DNA from 2 places in the Priestia sp. SRI_019 genome. Region 1 is predicted to be linked to the other one. Evidence: a T-box and tRNA genes for the amino acid it is inferred to sense, from the RefSeq annotation. Region 1 holds a T-box; the other holds one or more tRNA genes.

The links. A T-box is a leader RNA that pairs with one kind of tRNA and senses whether it is charged. The one in region 1 lies ahead of thrS (threonine--tRNA ligase), so its partner is inferred to be a tRNA-Thr.
Region 2: it encodes a tRNA-Thr, which carries the amino acid that the T-box ahead of thrS (threonine--tRNA ligase) is inferred to sense. The anticodon was not compared.

The regions. Positions count from the first base shown of each region.
Region 1 is NZ_JBYCZN010000002.1:389,523-401,009, forward strand. Features, by position in the region: gene AC2YJL_RS12295 (MMPL family transporter) at 1-147, opposite strand, end outside; gene AC2YJL_RS12300 (MarR family winged helix-turn-helix transcriptional regulator) at 144-605, opposite strand; gene AC2YJL_RS12305 (MFS transporter) at 862-2,070, shown strand; gene AC2YJL_RS12310 (amino acid permease) at 2,135-3,535, opposite strand; gene AC2YJL_RS12315 (hypothetical protein) at 3,920-4,123, shown strand; gene thrS (threonine--tRNA ligase) at 4,295-5,512, opposite strand; T-box leader at 5,566-5,794, opposite strand; T-box leader at 5,835-6,061, opposite strand; partial or broken gene AC2YJL_RS12325 (sulfatase family protein) at 6,464-8,177, opposite strand; gene AC2YJL_RS12330 (hypothetical protein) at 8,369-8,569, opposite strand; gene AC2YJL_RS12335 (cell wall hydrolase) at 8,712-9,170, opposite strand; gene AC2YJL_RS12340 (valine--pyruvate transaminase) at 9,360-10,661, opposite strand; gene AC2YJL_RS12345 (DUF6421 family protein) at 10,677-11,487, opposite strand, start outside.
Region 2 is NZ_JBYCZN010000001.1:966,689-978,175, forward strand. Features, by position in the region: gene AC2YJL_RS04925 (DHA2 family efflux MFS transporter permease subunit) at 1-765, shown strand, start outside; gene AC2YJL_RS04930 (aromatic ring-hydroxylating oxygenase subunit alpha) at 800-1,852, opposite strand; tRNA gene AC2YJL_RS04935 (tRNA-Thr) at 2,063-2,135, shown strand; gene AC2YJL_RS04940 (ABC transporter ATP-binding protein) at 2,386-3,336, shown strand; gene AC2YJL_RS04945 (ABC transporter permease/substrate-binding protein) at 3,336-4,859, shown strand; gene AC2YJL_RS04950 (YwaF family protein) at 5,122-5,868, shown strand; gene AC2YJL_RS04955 (NAD(P)H-dependent oxidoreductase) at 6,007-6,525, shown strand; gene AC2YJL_RS04960 (hypothetical protein) at 6,554-6,919, opposite strand; gene AC2YJL_RS04965 (LCP family protein) at 7,133-8,089, opposite strand; gene AC2YJL_RS04970 (hypothetical protein) at 8,401-9,075, shown strand; gene AC2YJL_RS04975 (M24 family metallopeptidase) at 9,151-10,251, shown strand; gene AC2YJL_RS04980 (suppressor of fused domain protein) at 10,474-11,052, shown strand; gene AC2YJL_RS04985 (DMT family transporter) at 11,094-11,487, opposite strand, start outside.

The DNA of each region.
Region 1 (11,487 bases):
TCTGGATGAAACGGCATCGTCGGGAAGCTGAGACTGCCCTTTTTCACTTGCGAGCTTTGTTAAATTTGGTGACGTTAGCATCAATATAACTGTTAAAGCTAAAATAAAGGCCGCAATCACCCATTTAAATTTCACAATAAATTTCATTCTTTGCTTTCCCCTTTTGTAGTTAACTTTTCTTTTGCCATTGTAAGAATTTCAATAAATGTATCTATTTTTTCTTCTTCTACATCATCAAACAAATTCTCAATGATACTAAAACACGCGGCATTTCCGTCATTTATTACCTTTTCTCCTTCAGCCGTAATCTTAATAAGCTTAGAACGTTTATCGCTCTCTAGTTCATTAGTGTCCCACTCCACAAGCCTTTTTTCGAGCAGCTTTTTGATTCGATTCGAAATAGCACTTTTATGAACACCTTGCAAGACAGCAAGACTGCCAGGTGAAGATGGACCTTTAATCATTAAACTATTTAACAAATCAAACTGCTGCCTAGAGACATGTTCAAAGAGGTTATGGCTGAGCTCTCTATGAATTACTTCTGTTCCTACAAACAGCACTTCTTCAAAAAGTTCTACAGCTTGATATAACTTGCTTTTTGTCACTTCTTTCCCTCCTTTGCTCATTTAGTTTATAGGTATAAACTATTTAACTTTAAAAATAGTTTATAGGACTAAACTTTATTCTGTCAATAAATTTATGTCTGACTGTCTTCATATATGATAAAGATAAATAGAAATCTCTAAAGATACCGCTTACATCAGCTTTTTTGGTTGTCAAAGCTCCATCACTTAAGTATTATTAGTAATTGACTTCTTTTCAAGGAGATATAAATTTTATACACAGAAAGGGTGATCACACATGAATACAATGCATGCTAATGAGCAGGTCAGTAAGAAAGATTCCTTTCCAATTGCTCTCATCTCATTGACTCTTGGAGCTTTTGCTATTGGAATGACGGAATTTGTTATTATGGGGATATTGCCTAACGTTGCGGAAGACCTTCACGTTAGCATTTCGACTGCTGGTCAGCTAATTACAAGCTATGCTTTAGGAGTAGCAATCGGCGCGCCAATTTTAACCATTTTTACTCATCGACTTCCTCAAAAGCTTCTGCTTTGTTTACTTATGCTTTTATTTATTCTCGGAAATGCGATTGCTATTATTGCACCTAGCTATGGAATTTTAATGGGAGCTCGTTTAGTTACGGCATTATGTCACGGTACTTTCTTTGGAGTAGGCGCTGTTATTGCTTCACGGCTCGTACAACCTCATAAACGTGCAAGTGCTGTGGCAACAATGATGGCAGGTTTAACCATTGCAAATATAATCGGCGTTCCTGTGGGAACATTCATTGGGCAACACTTAGGCTGGAGAGCTTCGTTTGGAGCTATTACGATCATGGGGATTATTGCATTTATTGGTATTATTCTGTTTATCCCAAAGCTTGGTCAAGACAAATTAACGGGTCTAAAACAGCAGTTTGCTGCTTTTACTCAACCAAAACTTCTTGTGATGCTTCTTTTAAGCGCAATAGGATGCGGTAGTTTATTTACTGTATTTACGTACATTACACCGCTTCTTGAAGACGTTACGGGAGTAAGTGAACATAGCGTTACGTGGATACTTGTATTATATGGATGCGGAGTTACGCTCGGAAACGTTGTTGGAGGCAAGCTAGCAGACTGGAAGTTAATGCCTTCGGTTGTAGGTATATTTGCTTTTCTTTGTATTGTGCTGACTATTTTTACGTTTACCGTTAAAAGCCCAACAGCAGCGATTATCACGCTGTTTTTCTGGGGGGCAGCAGCATTTGCTGTAATGCCTGGTATTCAAGTGAAAATTATGAACTTAGCACAGGAAGCACCTGCTTTAGCTTCTACTTCGAATCATTCGTTTGCTAACTTAGGAAATGCTTTTGGCGCCTTTTTCGGAGGCGTAATTATTAACCATATGGGACTTACTTCACTTCCTTGGGTCGGCGCCATTTTTGTAGGAACGGCTTTTGTTATCAGCACTTGTCTTTTTATTGTGGAAACACGCAAAAAACATAGTGAACAATCGTCCTAACTGTCTAACAACCGAACAACAAGTAAAAAAGAGCCTTTCTTTGCTGAAAGGCTCTTTTTTACTTTTAACTCGCTTTTTTCATTTCTTTACTTGTTAATCGACTGTGTTTACGAGAATAACCGACATATACAACTATACCAAGCACAATCCATATGCTAAAATACAGCCATGTTGTTTTAGGAAGATTAATCATTAAAAATAAACAAGATAATACAGATAAAATTGGTAAAACCGGGACAAACGGCATTGTAAATCCACGTTTTAAAGTTGGATGCGTTTTACGTAAGATGATAATGCTGACGCCCACCATGCCGAAAGTTAAAAGAGCTCCGATATTTGCTAAATTCGCAAGTTCTTTTAGATCAATAAACCCTGAAATTAACGCTCCGATAATCCCTACTAGCCAAGTAGAAAGACTCGGAACTCCCGTTTTCTCATTTGTTTTAGCAAATGCTTTTGGCAACAAGCCGTCGCGGCTCATTGAGAATAAAATGCGTGTTGCTGCATAAATGTAGGCGAAAATAACAGCCATGATTCCGATGACAGCTCCTGCAGCAATAACTCCTGCCACTGCATTTTGTCCTACTGAATGGAGAACATAGGCCATTGCTTCTGGGACATTCAGTTCCTTGTACGAAACAACTCCGGTCATAACAAGGCATACTGCTACATAAATAATCGTGCAGATCACAAGTGAACTAATAATTCCAATGGGCAAATTGCGCTGCGGATTCTTTACTTCTTCTGCTGATGTAGATAAGGCATCGAAACCTAAGAAAGCAAAAAATACGGCCGCTCCCCCTGTCACAACACCTTCAATTCCATAAGGCATAAAAGGTGTCCAATTAGACGGTTTTACATAAAAAGCTCCTACAATAATGAAGAGAAGGATAATAAACAATTTAACAAGCACCATAAAGTTATTCACTTTTTTACTTTCTTTTGTTCCTCTTGAAAGCAGCCATGTAATAAGAAGCGTAATACAAATAGCAGGAAGGTTTACTAGGCCTCCATTTGCAGGGATTGTAATCAATTCTTTTGGCAGTGAAAAACCAAAGCCTTCTAAAAAGTTGTTAAAATAAGAAGACCAGCCGTTTGCTACTGCTGACATCGTTAACAAATAGACAGAAAGCAACGTCCATCCCATTAAGTGCGCTACCACTTCGCCGATGGTTGCATATGTATAGGTGTAAACGCTCCCAGATACAGGTATAGTTGAAGCAAATTCCGCATAGCACAGCGCTGCAAAACCGCATACAATAGAAGCCAATATAAAAGAAAAAATAACGGCTGGCCCAGCATCGTTAGCAGCTACTAAGCCTGTTAATACTAAAACCCCCGTTCCGATTACGGCTCCAATACCAAGAAGAGTCAAATCGAATGCTCCTAATGTTTTGACTAGAGATTTGTTTTGACTTTGTTCTAATAATTGCTCGATTGACTTCTTTTTAAATAGTTTTCCCATTGCACTCTCTCCTTTCTGTTGCCACTCATCCATTAAAAACTTGAAAATAACGTCTTTCCCATTTGCCTGCGCGTTTTCACTTCAGATACAGTAGTAATTATATAGAAATAATTACTAACTTGTCTATTAGTATACTAATATCATTATATATATTTCAAGAGTTTTTGTAAGCGATTTCTTATTATTGCTCTATTTTGTATTTATAAACTAAATAAAGAGATTATCATTATGCTTACGTATAATAAGTTTGAATAAAAATAATATTATGAAAAATTATTTTATATTTTTTTTAAATAACTTTTTTACTAACTATCTTCAGATATAAATTCCTGACATAGAGATTATTTACAGAACGATGAATGTTTTATCTTACCGGGTGTTATAATGATGAAAACTGAAGTGTATGAAGGGCGGAGAAAGATGATTAACTTACTTATTGGCTGTATTTTACTAGCATTAGGAGTATACTTTATGTTTAAATTTCTTTTTTACTCTCCTTCTAAAAAGAAGCGAGATCAGCAAAACATAAACAAACCATCAGGTGAAGCTTCAGCTTCATCCACAAACGATTCGAATAGAATAAGATAAATTTTTTTATAAAATAACGGCGTTTATCTAAGACAAAAGTTATACTGCTGATATATATTATCTTATACCCTTCTAGTTCAATATTCCCTTCATTTTAGTGTGAGACAAGATGAAGGGAATCACTATCCGACTTAAAAAATCGGATTTTTCTATTTAGCAAGGTAAATGGCTTCAATAAACTCCGTTTGAATTTTTTTCTTTATTCAAGTTTACAGCTGCCTCTTCCACACTTATTGTTCCTATATTTTTCTTCCCATGCTTTCGCATAGCAAGCGATTCATTTTCCACTTCTTTATCTCCTATCACAGCCATATAAGGAACTTTCAGCATTTCTGCTTCTCGAATTTTTAGCCCTATTTTTTCAATGCGATCATCTACTTCCACACGATATCCTTTTAACTCCATCTCGTGTTTCACTTTATATGCATATTCCATATGCGGCGGTGCAATAGGCAATAGTTTGAGTTGAACAGGAGCCAGCCAAAGAGGAAATTGACCTTCGTAATGTTCAATCAAGATGGCCATAAATCGTTCAACGGAACCGTATATAGCGCGGTGAATCATTACGGGACGATGCGGTTTATTGTCTTCCCCAATATACATACAGTCAAACTTCTCTGGCATTAGAAAATCAAGCTGAACTGTTCCGCACTGCCAGCTGCGACCTAAGGAATCTAAAATATGAAAATCGATTTTCGGCCCATAAAAAGCTCCGTCTCCTTCATTAACCTGGTAATCTAAGCCTTTTTCACTTAACACAGATTGAAGCGACTTTTCTGCTTGGTTCCATGTTTCAATATCTCCCATGAATTTTCCAGGTCGTGTGGATAGCTCCACTTTGTAATCGAAGCCAAAATGTGAGTAAAAGTCATGGATAAACGCTAGGATGCGGCTAATCTCAGCTTCAATCTGACTGAGTTCTACGAATAAATGAGCGTCGTCCTGTGTGAATGAACGGACTCTTAGCAATCCGTTTAAAGAGCCGGAAAGCTCGTGGCGATGAACTAATCCAAGCTCTGCGTATCGAATCGGAAGTTCTCGGTAGCTTCTTCGCTTGCTGTTAAACAACAAAATGGCTCCCGGACAATTCATAGGTTTAATCGCATAGTTTTGTTTGTCAACATTTGAAAAATACATATTCTCATGATAGTGCTCCCAGTGTCCTGATTGTTCCCATAGCTCCTGTTTCATCATGATTGGTGTTTTTATCTCCTGATAGCCTGCTTTGTAATGCTTTTGTTTCCAGTAGTTTTCTAACTCATTTCGAACAATCATTCCGTTAGGTAAGAAAAACGGCATGCCAGGAGCTTCTTCCATCGACATAAACAGCTCCAGTTCTTGACCTAATTTTTGATGATTTCGTTTTTCTGCTTCCATTTGTTTTGACATGTTCATTCCTCCAATATGTTTTTATTCAACAAAAAAGCCGCACTCATCCCTAGTAAAGGGACGAATGCGGCCGTGGTACCACCCTAATTCAGTAAAATACCCATACGTATTTTACGCTTAAAAAGATAACGGTTTTACCGGTTGCGGTTTCAGTGTATATACATTCCCCGCCGCAGCTCCAAGGTGGTAAATTCATTTCGTTTTCTAAGGGTTCTCAGCCAGTGACCCTACTCTCTGTAAAGAAAATCCAAAAATGATTCATGTCCTTTTCATTGCTCGTATATTCATTTTTTCTACATAAAAAAACCGCACTCATCCCTAGTAAAGGGACGAATGCGGCCGTGGTACCACCCTAATTCCGTAAAATACCCATACGTATTTTACGCTCAAAAAAGATAACGGTTTTACCGATTGCAGTTTCAGTTATGCACGTTCCCTGCAATAGCTCTAAGGTGGTAAATTAGATGATTTCTTAAGGGCTCTCAGCCAGTGACCCTATTCTCTGCGAAGAAAACAGCACCTAATTCATGTCCTTTTCATTGCCAAATACTGTTTATTAGTTGTTAAAAGCGATTATAGTGTATAAATTTAACAGAAGTCAAGAGATAATTTTTTATTTTTTAATGGTATAGAATTACTTTATGCTTGAATTCTTGAAAAGTTACTTAAGAATATACGGACTTAAAAAGTTTTTTATTATACTATTAACGACTACATTCTATTCTTATTTTTACCTTTATTTTCACAACAATAAAGCGCAAAAGAAAGATACCGTAAGTCCTTATTTGTTTTATCTATGCGGAATTAACGAAGTAAAACCAATACTATCCCAAACCAGAACAAGTAACATAGCACAAGCATCATCAGGTTTTTTTATTTATATACTAAAATATTAAATATACCTTTTTCTGCTCACCCAAATAGTTGACTTAAATCCGTAGAAACTATTTTTTATCTATCTTTAGACTGAAGCTCATCATACATACTTCCACTTTGCGGAAAAATCCGTTTTGTCCTGATTTGTTCTTTAAGAATAACATCAAGCTGCCGCTGAATTTCCCTTGTTTCATTTGTCGAAAAGTACGGGTGAGCCAGATTTACTGTTTCTAACGGATCCTTGGTCAAATTGTACATTTCAATTTGATCGGGAACACGTGTTGTTTTGAGGGTAGTAAGACTTACAGGGTAACCTTCATATTGCTCTCCGTGAATGAATTCATCTTTTTTGTCATCTGCTGACCAAAATTGCGGATTATCATGATAGCGAGCGTATTTCCAAATTTCCTTTCCTGCCGCTGACGAAAACTCGACAATGACCGCTTGAATGTGATTAGGCTGAACAACTGACGGGTAGCTTTCTCCTAAAAAACTTGTTTGGTGAAGTCCTTTTGTCGGGTCATCATCCGTCATGAAGAAAACCGGTGTTTGCTCTTGCTCAAGAGACGATTCTCCTCGAAGTATACCTGACAGGTCTCGCCCAACAAATGGATGTACTTCCGTATGACTTTTTTGTAATTGCTTTTGAACAGCGGAAGCATTGATATTAGCTAAACTAAGCATTGTCGGGATCAAGTCAACGTGACTAGTCATCAGGTCTGTACGTTGATAATTGGTAAACAAACATTTGTTGTGAATGAGAAGCGGAACGTGAATAGATTCTTCATACATGTTGTACCATTTTTGATGTAGTCCCCCGTGAGCTCCAAGCAAATCACCGTGATCAGACGTAAAAATAATAATTGTATTTTCATAGAAAGAAGATTGTTCCATGGTCCGAAGAACTTTTAAAATTTGTTTATCAACATTTTTTTGCAGCTGATAATACAAGCGCCGGTAGAAGCTAGAATTTGGCGTTGGCTGCAGCGCTTTTGGAGAGAGTATTTATAGCTGCTTTGAGCGCAAGGCTTTGTTTGTAAAGGTTCTCTAATGGTAGGCGGCGGATCGATGTTCGGAATCGTCTCATCAATAGAAAACTGAAACATAGGAAGGTGTTTGGTAATCGCTCCAAACAGCGCAATGTCATGCGGGTTCACAAACGAAGCTACCATGAGCCAAGGCTGCTCAGTCGCTTGATGTTCTAATCGTTGAATAAGCTCTATGATTTCCTCTGCATATATTTCGTCTCGTCCGCTCACTCCAACGGCCGCAGATGAACCAGAATTGTGCGGGTTTCTCCCTTCCGGTTCTGGACCAATCCACCCTGAAAAACCAAACTTTTCAAGCTTATTAGCCCGTTGATAGAGGCATTCTTTTTCCGGATCTGGTATTCCTGTTTGCATCTGGTAGCTAGAAAAAACATTATGTGTTCCTGGAATTAAGATGTTCTCATCAGAAATGTGCCATTTTCCTTTATAAAAGGTTTGATACCCAGCCTGCTTAAAATAATCCCCCATCGTCGGGACGGTATTAGGCTGCAGCCAAAACATATCAGGATCTTGTGACTTCTTTGCGATACCTTGCGTTTGCGTAACTCCGTGCAAGGAAGGATACTGCCCTGTAAACAATGTAGCTCGACTTGGTGAACAAGCTGTAGAACCGACGTAGTGAAGGGTAAATTCCATTCCATGCTGTTTTAAAAATTCATGTGCTTTTAAATGTTTTTTCTCCACTTTTTTAGTTCTTTACTTTCATATAAGGGTGGAAATCGCTCCTCGTCCACGACAATTTACAAAAAATTAGGCTGTTTCTGCATGTTTACTCCTCCGCGTGTTTATCAAATTTTCTGTATTGATAAACTATGTAAAAAGCACTTTTTTTAGAAGAACGGAGTACGGTTCATGTCTTTTTATACCCAAACGAAAAAAGACTTGGAGGATTTCTCTAAGTCTTTCATAGCTCGTTTCAATACGATATTCCTTATTTTTTGTATGCTTTTAGCTGCTGATTTCGTTTATAGGTGCCAATGATACTAGGTATACCTACAATTATACTTATCATAAAACTCCACATCATGTAGCGCCAATCCCCTGTAAAAAGCGCTACTCCCATAAAAAAAACGAGCTGACCAGCAAGAGCTAACCATGAAGCTATCCAAGCAAACATCATATTCTCTTTCACGTTATCACCTCATATTTTTAATTATGAATGACTTTTTATATTTTACCATGAAATTCTAATTTTAAAGGTTGTTCTACTGTTTATTTTATGTACATAACTAAAAAAGCTAATAGCAGCGCGCAGCTAGCCATTAGCTTTTTTATTATTTTGCAAATACATGATTTCCTATTTTAATTGTTTCTTGTTTTTGGCGCAGCCATTGATCTCCCGTTTTATCAGGATTAAAGAAGAATAATGAACCTTTCCCTTGACCTTGGAAGTTAATTGCTTCTTCTACAGCTTTTTTTGAATCTTTGTCTGCAGGTTTATTAACTTGACCGTTGCTCACCGGACTATACTGACCTTTTTGATAAATAACGCCTTTTACAGTGTCCGGGAATTTGCTGCTGTCGACTCTATTTAATACAACTGTCGCCACGGCTACTTTGCCTGCATAAGGCTCTCCTTTGGCTTCGGCTGATACGAGACGAGCTAATAATTCTTTATCATTTTTATTTACTTGAACGTGCTGTTCATGAGCGGGCGCTGCAGCAAATGCTGAGTAACCTGCACCAAAACTTGGGATAAGCATCGCTATAGCGATTACTAGTTTCTTTATCATAAAAATAAAAAGCCTCCTTGCTATTTCTTGACGTGGTTCATATGCTAGCAGAAATATAGGAGTCTTTCATTGCAAAAAATTATCCAATTCCCAAAGAAATTGGATGTTATTGTCTTCTTTAAACAATCTTTAGCTTATAAAGAATCCTTTATGATTACGTATGAGTTGCACTGCTAAATCTTAAAGAAATTATATTTTTTCTGTTTGAAATATAAAGTTTGAACTGTATATTTCCTTAACTACTGAAGAAAGAATATCAATTCCTTTCTTTAACTCCTCATCTGTAGCAGTAAGACTTATACGAATACACTCCCGGTTGTGAGAAGAAGATTGGCTGCCGTGAAAGAATGAGCCGCCTGGTACTACAATCAAGTTTTCTGCTTTTAATTTATTGTATAGATCGCTATCACTGAAAGGCAAACCTTCTAACCAAAGCCAACCAAATAACGAACCTTCCGCTTTGTGCAAATACCAAGGAATATCATCCGGCATACGTGTAGTTAAAAGATTTTTTAAATAGTCATGTTTTTGCTTATAATGAGTTCTTATATAGTTAGCTGAAATTCCGGCTAACTGCCCGCTCTTTAAGGTGCTAGTCACCATTCGCTGACCTAACCTAGAAGAGTGAATCAAAATATTTGATTGAAATGCTTCCATTACTTTTATGAACTCACTTTTTCCTATAGCAATTCCTATTCTCTCTCCAGGCAATCCGGCTTTAGAAAGACTCATGCAGTGAATGATATTATCATGTATGATTGGATCCATTTCAACAAAGTTCATAGCCGGAAAAGGAGGTGCGTACGCTGAATCAATTAGCAATGGAATGTGATAGTCCTTGCATACTTGGGATATAAAGTGTACGACTTCTTTTGAAAGAATGTTGCCGCTTGGATTATTAGGTCTTGATAATACGACAGCTCCGATGTCTGGGTCCTGAGCTATTTTATCTTTAAATGCCTGTTTGTTAAATTCATAGCGAAACGTATGACGATCAAGCTTTGAAAGGATAGGAGGAATTCCCTCTATTACACCTTCCTCGAGCGCGACTCCACTATACCCAGCGTAATCTGGCAGCATAGGTATTAATGCTTTTTTTACTCTTTCTTCTTTACTTGTACCGCAAAACGAATTTAAAGCTAAAAAAAAGAGATTTTGACTTCCCGACGTGATCAAGACTTGTTCTCTGTCCAGTTTAATACGATAATTCGTAAAGAAGTATTCTCTTATGCAATCAATTAATTCATGCGTACCGTAACTAGAACCATATTGGCTAATCAAATTTTTTAATTGTTTTTCGTTCACAATATCTCTTAAAGCTTCTTCCCACATTTCATAAACTTGAGGGAGGATGGCGGGGTTGCCAGCACTTAAATTCACATATTGATTGAGGTTGGAATTGAGCACTTCTTGGATGTCATGCATAATAGCGCGAACGCCTACTTTATTAGTCATTTTGTTTCCGATTTTACTTAAATGCAAAGCATTCATTAGTGCATCTTCTCCTTAGAGATTATGGTCATCGAATAGTAAGTATGGAACTTCAATCTTTTTATTTTGCTGATTAATAAAGTACTTGTTCGGAATAGTAAATTTATCACCATTCTCACTAGGCAATAAGTATTTTCGAACATAATGTTCAGCTTTTTCTTTATAGTCAGAGTCACTTTGAACCGTTTCAAGTTCTTCAATTTCTTTTACTAAAAGATCCAGTTCTTTTAAGCATATGTCTAAATCTAAATAAGCATGGTCTCCTTTTCGGGATATTGAATGCCCATTTGCAACTAGCCAGCTAAAAAGAAAAAATCCTGTTCCAGAATCAAAGTTTCGGGGTGCATTATGCTGAATAGGGTATCTTAAAAGTCGTTCAAAGAGAACAAATTCTGTTATCTCTTCCCAAAAAGGATATTTTCTTTTATGAAGAGTCAGCACCGTCTGACAGTCTACTTTAACTTCTTCCAGTATGCCTGCAAAAAAATTCATTTTTGCCTGTATATGCTGGTCAAAAGGTTTATTTCCGCAGTGATGGTAATAATCATGTAGATATCCCCAGATTACCCTTGCCTGATAGGTGTCTTCTCTATTCATAGTATGAGATTTAAAGTTAAAATCAGGAAAGATAGAATACGCTCTTTTTAATGTATCATCATTGTATATGCTGTGAAATTTATTAAAGAAAAATATCGCGAAGTTTTGACTTGTTACCTTTTCTTTTGTTTTTACATTCTCAGGGAAAAATACAATACACTTCCCTTCCATAAATCCTTGAGTACCAGCCAACAGCTTTAAAGATTCACATCCATTTTTAGGATGAGGA
Region 2 (11,487 bases), on a different contig from region 1:
AAAACACCTATGCTTGAATTCCGCATTTTTAAATATCCAATGTTTGCTTTATCATCAACGATTTCAATGGTGATCACAATGGCATTATTCTCAGCCATGCTGCTAATGCCAATTTATGTTCAAACGGTACGAGGCATTTCTCCGCTTCATTCAGGATTACTAATGCTTCCGGGTGCGCTATTAATGGGTGTGATGTCACCGATTACCGGAAAATTATTTGATAAATTTGGAGCGCGTGCACTGGCTGTAACCGGTCTGACAATTACAGCCGTTACGACGTATTTCTTCAGTAACTTAGAGCTTGATACGACGTATACAACGCTCATTACGCTTTACACACTTCGCATGTTCGGAATGTCTATGGTGATGATGCCGGTTATGACAAACGGATTAAATCAGCTGCCGCAGCGCTTTAATCCGCATGGTACTGCGATGAATAACACGCTTCAACAAGTATCGGGAGCTATTGGTTCGGCTCTTTTAGTAACGGTGATGTCAAACCGTACAGCTACGCATGCAAAAGAGCTCGCTCAAGATGCAATGAGCGGAGCGGGAGCAGCGAATGCAACCGCAGCCGGGGCAGCTCAAATGAAAGAACAGATTGGGATGCAGGCAATGGTACAAGGGATTAACGATGCGTTTGCCGTCTCAGTAGTACTAGTGGTGGTTGCCTTAATTCTTTCATTATTTATGAAACGCGCAACGCCGGCAAGTGAAGATGAAGTGATAAAGGAAAAAGCAGGACGTGAGCAGTTCGCTAAATGAAAAAGAAATCCCCGCTGAGACAGCGGGGATTTTTTTAGCTTGTATATCTAAAACTTAAGCCCATTTTCTTTAATAGTTTCCGGTAGCCGATGGACGTTTGATCAGCCATAATGTGCGCTTCCATCTGCAGGTCTAAAGGCAAGTCTTCAGGTTTTTGATTTTCAACCATTTCACGGTCTTCGTCAAAGACGCGAAGGTTAAAGTCATACACACCTTCAACGCTCGAATCTTTGTCAAAGTTTCGAGCGATTGGTGCGAATAAACGTGTTTCGCGGGCTGAAATAGGAGAGACTGCATTCATAATCCACAGCTCTGCGCCTTCTGGGAAGTATACTTTTAGCGTAGCTGTAAACGGTGGATAAACATCAAAGACACGAAGCCATTTAAAATCAGGTGGATTTAAATGCTGCTGTTCTTTGGAATAATTGCTCACGGTGCTCGTATATTCTACATGAAGCCCATACTCTGTATCGCTTACTTTATACTTAGGCACAAAGGCGTTGTTTCGATCACCAAATGTGTCCGTGTGAACCCAAGCAAAATGAGCTACGTCTAAAAAGCCTTCCATTTGACGACCGGCCGAACCCATGATATCAAAGCTCGGACAAACAATTTGCTGAAAATCAGGGTCCTCCCACGCATCGAAGTAAGGCAGGTTATCTTGTTCTCCTGTCAGGGAAGTCCACACTAATCCAAATCGTTCAATAACTGGATAGACGGCCATACACAAGCGGGGAGAAATATTGGCATCAGGGTGAGCTGGAATTGATGTGCATGCGCCGTCCGTTGCATAGCGGAAGCCGTGGTAAGGACAGACAATTTCATCATCTTCCACCCAGCCCATGCTAAGCGGGGTGCCTCGGTGAACGCATAAATCACGAGCCGCTACTACTTTGTGTGTGGTACGGTATAGAACTAGATTTACATCTAGCAGTTTTACGGACGTTGGTTTCTCTGTTACATCACTGCAGCGTGCGACGGGGTACCAATACTTAGCGAGCGTCGTCCAATCTTCCAGGCTGAACGTGCAGTCTCTTGGGTAGGGAGTTGCCGTTTTTGATTTGGTCATGGTTGGTTGTTGTTCCATCTATTTTCTTCCCTTCTTTTGTAAGCTCTTTTACTAAGGGTAATATAAAAAAAGAAAATTCACACAATTTGTGTGAGGAGTTCTAACATAAAATATGGAACTTTGTAGAAAGTGCGAATTTCAGAAGATGCAAATTAGAGAATATACCAATAAAAAAATTTAAAAAAGCGCTTCCTAAATGATTTTAAACGTGATATAATTTTCCAAGACGCTGGTGTAGCTCAGTAGGTAGAGCACTTGCATGGTAAGCAAGAGGTCGCAGGTTCGATCCCTGTCGCTAGCATACTAAAAAACCTTCTTTCTTGTTGAAAGAAGGTTTTTTTATTTGTGATGGCTTTAAAATTCTTCTCCGTCTTGTGAAAACTTTAACAGTTTGATAGCCTTATTAGGACGCTGTGAGAAAACATGTATATCTTTTTCACTATGTCTTATGAATCATATTTAGAAATATTCTTAAAAGAATGTTTATTGCCTCTAAGCATTGGGTACACGAAACTAGGGGTTAAATTTCAACAAGGAGTGTGAACGATCATTTGATTACGTTTAAGAATGTGTCAAAGCAATATCCAGACGGTACGACCGCCGTGAAAAATATTAATCTAGAAATTAAAGAAGGAGAGTTTTTCGTTTTAATTGGTCCGAGTGGGTGTGGGAAAACAACCACCTTAAAAATGATTAACCGTCTTCATGATATTACCGAAGGAGAACTATACATAAAAGATAAGCTCGTATCGGACCACAACATACATGAGCTACGCTGGAACATTGGTTATGTCCTACAGCAGATTGCTCTTTTTCCTCATATGACCATTGCTGAAAATATAGCTATTGTACCCGAGATGAAGCATTGGAAGAAAAATAAAATCAAAACGCGCATTGATGAACTGCTTACCTTGGTAGGACTAGACCCAAAGCAGTATCGAAACCGAAAGCCGTCTGAGCTCTCAGGTGGCCAGCAGCAACGTGTAGGTGTAGCGCGTGCCCTCGCAGCTGATCCCCCCGTTATTTTAATGGACGAACCCTTTAGTGCCCTCGATCCGTTAAGCCGCGAACAGCTTCAGCAAGATGTTATTAGCTTAAAAGAAAAAATCAAAAAAACATTTGTGTTTGTTACGCATGATATGAGCGAAGCGATGACGCTTGGAGATCGTATCTGCCTAATGAAAGACGGGGAAATTGTTCAAGTTGGAACCCCGGAGGAATTCATTCAAAAGCCTAAGAATGAATTTGTAAAAACATTTATTGGAAATCAAGGAAATGCTTTATTTGAGACATTGGATATGTTTCTCAAAGAAAGTGAACAGCCAGACGTAGAACCTACTGAAGAGCTAGCTTCAACCGCTACTGTTCAGCAGGCAATGGACGCCCTTTACGACCATGAAGCAATAGCCGTGAAAAAAGGGAGCAAACGCATTGGCGTTGTAACGCGCAAAACTCTATTAGCGTTTCTTTCTGATAAGACGAAAGAAGGAGGAGCGCTGTAATGAATGCACTAAGCACATTACTAGATCAACGAGGAGACGCACTGTTTCAAGCTCTTCTTGAACACATTCAAATTTCAGTACTGGCCCTTGTTATCGCCGTATTAATTTCAGTGCCGCTCGGACTGTACTTAACGAGACATGACCGCATTGCTGAACCGATCATTGGCGTAACAGCCGTACTGCAAACTATTCCTTCACTCGCTTTATTAGGATTACTGATTCCTCTTGTCGGAATTGGAACCTTTCCCGCGGTTATTGCACTGTTTTTATATTCGCTTCTTCCTATTGTACGAAATACATATACCGGAATTAAAGAAGTGGACCCATCTTTAATTGAAGCATCCAAAGCCATGGGGATGAACTCGTGGAGACGATTAATTAAAGTAGAACTTCCTCTAGCGCTTCCTGTCATTATGGCCGGAATTCGCACAGCGATGGTACTCATTATTGGTACAGCGACAATCGTGGCTCTTATCGGAGCGGGCGGACTCGGAAGCTTAATTTTGCTTGGTATTGACCGAAGCGATAATAGTTTGATTTTATTAGGAGCCATTCCAGCAGCATTATTAGCGCTTATTTTTGATGGAATTCTGCGAACGATTGAACATTCAGCTAAAAAAGGGTCCAAAAAACGCTCGTTTATTATGATCATCGTATTAATACTCATTCTTGGTTCTCCGTTTGCAGCGATGAGCGCAACAAAACCAGACCTTGTTATCGGAGGTAAAATTGGTGCAGAACAAGATATTTTAATTAATATGTACAAAGAATTAATTGAAGATCAAACCGATATGAAAGTAAATCTTCGATCGTCGCTTGGAAAAACAGTATTTGTATTTGAGGCTCTGCGTAACAAGGAAATTGACTTGTACCCTGAATATACGGGTACAGCCATTGTGACGCATCTAAAGGAACAGCCGGAGAGCAAAGATGAAACAGAGGTGTACAACCAGGCAAAAGAAGGATTTCAAAAGAAATTCGGCCTTGTCTATTTAGATCCAATGAAGTTTAATAATACGTACACATTGACAGTAACAAAAGAATTTGCAAAAGAAAATAATCTAACCACCGTTTCAGATTTGGCAAATGCAACAGATAAAGTAAAAGCAGGGTTTACGCTTGAGTTTAAAGATCGTGAAGACGGCTATGTAGGCATTCAAAAAGAATATGGTCTTACCTTCCCGAATATTAAAACGATGGAGCCGAAGCTTCGCTATCGCGCTGTAGAAAAAGGCGATATTAATATGCTGGATGCTTACGCAACAGATCCTGAAATCAAACAGTTTGGTTTGAAAGTCTTAAAAGACGATCAGCAGTTCTTCCCTCCGTATCAAGGAGCGCCTGTGCTTCGTGAAGATATGCTAAAAGAGCATCCTGAACTGAAAAAAATCTTAAATCAACTGGGCGGTAAAATCAGTGATGACGAAATGCGTGAAATGAACTATCAAGTAAATGCAAAAGGAAAAACAGCTGAAGAAGTTGCTCATCAATTCTTAGTGAAAAAAGGATTAATTAAAGAGTAAAAACGAAGAAAAAAGCTAGGACAACAGTATGTTCGTTGAAAGAAGATCCGAATGATAAATCGTTCGGATCTTTTTATTTTAGCTGTTTCTAGCAGTTGATTATCCATACTCGATTATTTACTCCATTCGTCCGTCTTTAGATTGGCGTGATCTCGTTATGTCTCAATCTCTTTTTAATGCGAGAGAAGCATTAATGAAAATGAGGCCTTATGAACAAGCTAAAGGTACCAAATTTGTTTTCTGATGGAAGGGAGGCGGTTTTATGAATTCATTTTTTACGTGCCATCCTGTACAACATTCCTTTCAGCTTTTTTCAGTTGAACATCTTGTAACTTTAGCTATTATCGTGATCATAGGAGCATTTATTTTTTTGTGTCGAAAGCAGCTACGACAAAAGAGGTTTGTGTTCGTTTTGCTTTCACTCGTTCTAATTGCTTCAGAAACAGCCTACCAGGCTTGGGAAATCGGATGTCATCAGTGGTCTGCTGAAACTTCCTTGCCGCTTCAGCTCAGTGATATAGTCGTGCTGCTGGCTGCTATTATGCTGATAACCAAAAGCAGGTTTCTTTTTTATTTTGTGTACTTCGCGGGAATCAGCAGCTCTGTTCAAGCCATGATTACCCCGGATCTTGGCGGCTATGCATATGCCCAGTTTCGCTATGTGCAGTTTTATGTATCGCATGGCGGTGTGGTACTTGCTTGCTGTATGCTAATTGCTGTTTGCAGATATGAGCCGACGTTTCGTTCTTTGTGGGTAAGCGTAGTATTTGTTAATCTGTACGGAGGTTTTATCTATGCTATCAATCGTTTACTCGGGGCGAATTATTTATACATGATGAAAAAACCAGGGCACGCTTCCTTGCTGGATGTTCTTGGACCTCATCCTTGGTATTTAGTATGGATTGAAGGAATTATGATTCTTAGCTTTCTTGTCCTTTATTTGCCGTTTTGGGTACATAAAAAAATTAAAGGTGATAAAACCAAAGTCAATTTTATTGAAGCAAAATGATAATACTGGTAGTTTATAAGTGGAAACTAACTCGTATTTCCTGAAGGAAAAGGAAGAATGACTGAACAAGCTGTGAGAGGCAAGCGTAAAAAACAGAAAAGAAAAAGCAAGCACAGACATTAGAAGGAGAGTATCAAAATGAAAACACTGGTTATTTTAGCGCATCCAAACTTAGCATCTTCTCGTATTAATAAAGCGTGGGCAGAGCGAGTGAAAAAAGAAGAGAATGTGTACGTTCATGATTTATACGCAAACTACCCCGATTTCAAAATTGATGTAGAAAAAGAGCAGGAGTTAGCTGTTCAATTCGATCGTATTGTTTTTCAATTTCCATTTTACTGGTACAGCTCACCAGCACTCTTAAAAGAGTGGCAAGATGTTGTCTTAACATACGGCTGGGCTTATGGAAGCAAAGGTACTAAACTTCAGGGAAAAGAGTTTGTCGTAGCTACTTCGACAGGAGGCCCTCCAGAAGCTTATCAAGAAGGGGGATACAACCGCTATCCAATGAATCATCTGCTTCTTCCGTTTCAAGCTACGGCAAATTTAACAGGCATGAAGTTCCAAACGCCATTTCTATTTCAAGGAGCAGGCGGTGACCTGAGTGACAAAGTTATTCAAGATAGTGCAGAAAGCTACGCTCGATTACTAAGATAATAAAAAAAAGCCGCGTTAACGCGGCTTTTTAATTTACATTTGTTCGTGAAAAAGAAGTAAGCAGCTTTTGAGGAGCGATATCTAATCCTTCAATGAGTAATCCCGTCATAGCCGTTAGACTCCCGACTTCAAACGATTCCCCGGCTCTCCAAAATGCGGATTCACCTTGTTTAATATAAATTTTCAGTCCGTTATCGCCAGCTACCCAGCCTTCCCCGTGAACGACTAAAAGAAGCTGTGGAATCGTAGCTTCTTGACGGGGGGTATAATCATTTTCTTGAAAAGATAAAAAGCTGATTTTAACATCTCCAGTATGAGAAAGCAGCGGGTTCACTTTATAGGTGGAATGAAGAAAGGAACGCTCTTCTTCAGATTGAAAACCATATAATTTCATACGTTCATCTCCTTGAATCAAAAATATAAAAAAGAAGTCCTTCTCCTTTCATATACGCATGTAGTAGAAAAAATAGAACTTCAAAGAAATAGCTGTTTCCTGGAAAATGGCTTCATTTTTTGTCGAAGCTCAAATTTTTTTGAAGGATAGGGAGGAAAAACAGAAGTTTTTTTGAATAGTATAAAAAAGGTGTCCGCTAATGGACACCTTTTCCTAATTTAAAAATGACTGTAACGCTTGTTTGTTTTCTTCAAGGTCGATGCTTAAAACAGCACCAATACCGGATACTCGTTCATTTGAATAGGAACCTTCGACCGGTAAACGAAGAGATTTTAAATCTGGCTGATTCCCAACTAAGAAATCTTTTCCTATCACGATAAATGTTTTTGGAGGAATATTTGTATCCACATATGGATCAATGACGCCCCATAGCTTAGGAGCTTTTGCCAGCGTCTTTACTTGAAGAGCTTCATCCATTAATTTACCGATCACTTCTTGTTGACGCTTCACGCGCCCGAAATCACTTTGGCTATCATGTCGGAATCGCACGTATCCTAGTAATTTATCTCCGTGAAGAGTTTGTTTTCCAGGTTTTAGCGTCATGCCGATTCCTGATGACATTTCGTGCGGCACGGTAACCGTAATTCCCTCAGGGGCAATCGTATCGGCAACTTTAGAAAAACCTTTAAAATCAACAACGGCATAATAGTTTACATCTACGCCGAAATTTTCTTTAATTGTCTTACGCATTAATTCGGGCCCGCCAAATGCATAGGCTGAATTTAATTTGTTTTTGCCATGTCCAGGAATATCCACATATGAATCACGCATCAAAGAAACAATTTTAGGCTGATTGCTGTCTTTGTCATAATGAGCAATCATGATTGTATCGGCACGCGAATGTTCTTCACCTCGAGAGTCAATTCCAAGAAGCAGCACATTCATGCTATCTAAATTGGCACTTGCACCATTAAAATCAAATTGTCCATCTTTCCCAAAAGCTCCGTCTGCTTCTGCTAACCCTTGTTGGTATTGATAATACACATACGCACCAGCGGCGATTACAAGAATGAGAAAGAAAAGAAGTAGCTTTCTAAAGCGTTTCTTTTTTCTTTGCTTTTTTCTTTTATGTTGTTTACGTTCTGTACGTTCTTCCAAATGTCTCACCATCGCATTCAAAAATATTAATACTTTTTGTTTGAAACCAATTATGCAAAAAATTATAAAACAACATAATAAAATTAACACTAAGGGATTAGATTAGCAAGTACGTTCACTAGTAAATCTGCGAAGACAGCTAAAATAAGAAAAGTGTATAAATAGAAGAAAGAGGAAATAAAGGTTATTTTTTTCGAAGATATTTGTTATAATCTATCATAGTTAGGGAAAAAGTTCTGTCTTTTAAGAATGGAATAAGAGGAAAGTCTCTGTTTGCGGAGAATCAAATATAGGTCTAAATGCAGAAAAAAGGAGTGAAGCGAATGAGTATATATGTGTCATCTTCGAACCTTGTGCTGATTCCAGAAGCGGCGTTAAGTCATTGGAAACCTTATGGCACGGGGGAATTGACCGGAGCTATTATTTCAGGTAAAGATAGTGCTGAAATAATTAAAGAGCTTAATCAATCGTCTATTCTGCCTTTTACAAGTTTTTTCTATCGAAAGCATTTTGTTATTCTATTTGATAAAGAACAAGTGAAAAATCATTTTGAACAGCTGCTTTTACTATATAAATCTCAGGGCTATATTTTTTATTCTTCTACTTTATACGATGATCACTGGTCCCAGGTCCTTGAAGGAACGAAGCAGCTGCTAACGGTCAATGGACAAGTGGTGCCGGTGCTCGAGCTTGAACAAAACGGTGAATTTGATGTTGTACGTGATGAAGGCGGTCTGCACATTGTGATAGATGATGATGAAGACGAAGAGAAGCAGCTAGAAAAAAAAGTTCATGAGCTTCCGCTTGAAGAAGGTACCTATTTTATTGGCGATCCGGGATTTGTTGAAAACCGGGATATGCTGGTAAAAGAATATTTTCCTAAAGGTACGTACGAATTTATTTATAGATACGGAGAAAATGGCTGGCTGATGAAAGTAAGCATTCAGCGAAAAGCGATTAAAGAGCAGCTTACTACTCTTCACGCGGCTTTGTCTTAACCTCTATTCATTGTACAATATTGCTAAATAACTATGTTATAATAGTAATATTGCACAATGAAAGGGGTTTTTTTAATGGAAGCACGTTTGCAAAAAGTCGTATCGTGGCTGGAAGAAAAAAATGTAGAAGCGGCCTTTATTTCGTCAACCGAAAACGTATTTTATTTAACTGGATTTCATACGGATCCGCATGAGCGTTTACTTGGCTTATTTGTGTTTAACGAAGCAGAGCCAATGCTTGTTTGTCCATCAATGGAAGTGGGACAAGCAAAAGAAGCCGGGTGGAAGTTTGATGTGATTGGATATGAAGACCATCAAAATCCTTGGGAACTTATTAAAGAAGCTTTACATAAACGAAACGTAATAGATGTGAAAAAGGTTGCTGTAGAGAAAGAGCAGCTGCTGTATGCGAGAGCCGAAGAACTGCTTAGCTTATATCCAAATGCTGAGCTAGTCGGAGCAGAAGAGAAGTTAAATCAGCTGCGTTTAATTAAAGATGAGCGTGAAGTTGAGATTCTGCAAAAGGCAGCTGCCTTAGCTGATTTTGGTGTAGAAGTAGGCGTATCTGCTTTAAAAGAAGGCGTTACGGAAATGGATGTTTTGGCTAAAATTGAATACGAGTTAAAGCGAAAAGGAATTCGTGAGATGTCGTTTTCAACGATGGTTTTATTTGGTGAAAAAACGGGAGAAGCGCACGGGAACCCAGGTCTTCGCACGTTAAAGCCAGGAGATATGGTTCTGTTCGATTTAGGTGTAGTGCTAGACGGATACTGTTCAGATATTACGCGTACAGTCGCTTACAAGTCTATTAATGATAAGCAAAAAGAAATTTATGAAACGGTACAGCGCGCTGAGCAGGCAGCTCTTGAAGCTTCCAAGCCCGGCACTCGCATTGGCGACTTGGACATGGTAGCACGCAATATTATTACAGAAGCAGGATATGGAGAGTATTTCTTGCATCGTCTTGGTCATGGTCTTGGTATTAGCGTGCATGAGTTTCCTTCAATGAGCCGCAACAATGATGATGTGCTTCAAGAAGGCATGGTATATACAATTGAACCGGGTATCTATATTCCAGGACTTGGAGGCGTGCGTATTGAAGATGATGTAATCATTACAAAAGATGGATACGAAACGTTAACGAAGTACCCAAAAGAATTACAAATTATTTCATAATAACGTCATAAAAAATAGAGGCTGCCATGGTGCAGGCTCTATTTTTATAGGAAAAGAAAAAATTGGTTAAGGTTTCTTGTTTGCTTCTTGATACAATTTCATAGTATGTTACGAAACGATAACATTTCTATCACATTTTCTAAAAACTATATCGTAAGCGAGTGCAGTAGTATATGCTGTACAGTAGGGAGCTTTTTAAGGTCGCAAGCAAGGAGGTTTTTTATGAGTAATTTTACAAAAGATGAAGAATTAATTATACATAAAGCAATAGATGTATTTGGTCAAAAGGATCGAATTGAAGATTATTCAGATGAAAGAAAAAAGCATGGTATTCACGTTGTGGCGTGCGAAAATCATCCGCGTCAAGACGTAACCGCGTATGCAACGCTCGGTGGTCATCAATGTCCGACAGGCTACACAGTTGGAGGAATCCCGCTTCGAATTGAAATCGTTGGGGCTTGTCATGAGGAATTCGGTATTTATTCTGCTATTTTAGCAAACTGTATTTTCCATATGATGAAATCTCACGTGTCCATCTTCCCAGGAGCTATTTATAAAGACGTTATTGCAGTCCTTGATGACAGCTTTCATATGCAGCACATTTTGCTGATTCCGCCGTTTTTATGGGATAATTTTTCAACGATTGAACTATCTGATAAAAAAGTAACGTTCCTGCAGGCCGTTCCGATTTCAGAAAATGAACGTGCTTTTGCACTTGAGTACGGAGTAGATTCGTTGCTAAGCCGCTTTGATGCTGAGCAGGTGAATGTCTTCAATTTAGAAAGAAGATCTGTTGTATAAACAAAAAGAGCGCCGACTGAGACGCTCTTTTTTGTTATTGATTAGTAGGTCAATTCTTTTTGCGGTATAGCTTTTTTATGACTCGTTTGGTAGCTGTGAAGCACCATGCCTGCTATGATAACGCCCATTCCAACCCAAGAAAGAATCGATGGCAAAGGGCTTGATAGAAGGAAGACCTCTCCTAGCAGGGCAAATAAAACTTCCATCGATTGTGTAGCTTCAACTGCACCTAACTTTTGAGAATCTTTTTTAACAAGGTCGGTTGCTGCAAAAAATAAGACCGTTGCACATACTCCTGAAAGTAACGCAACTAAACTGCTTTGATAAATTTGAGTTGTTTTTGGTAATCCATCGGTCACGTAGGCATAGACAGAAAGAATGATCCAAAACGGCAGGCTTGAAAGCGTCATTCCAAGCACACGCTGAAACGTATTA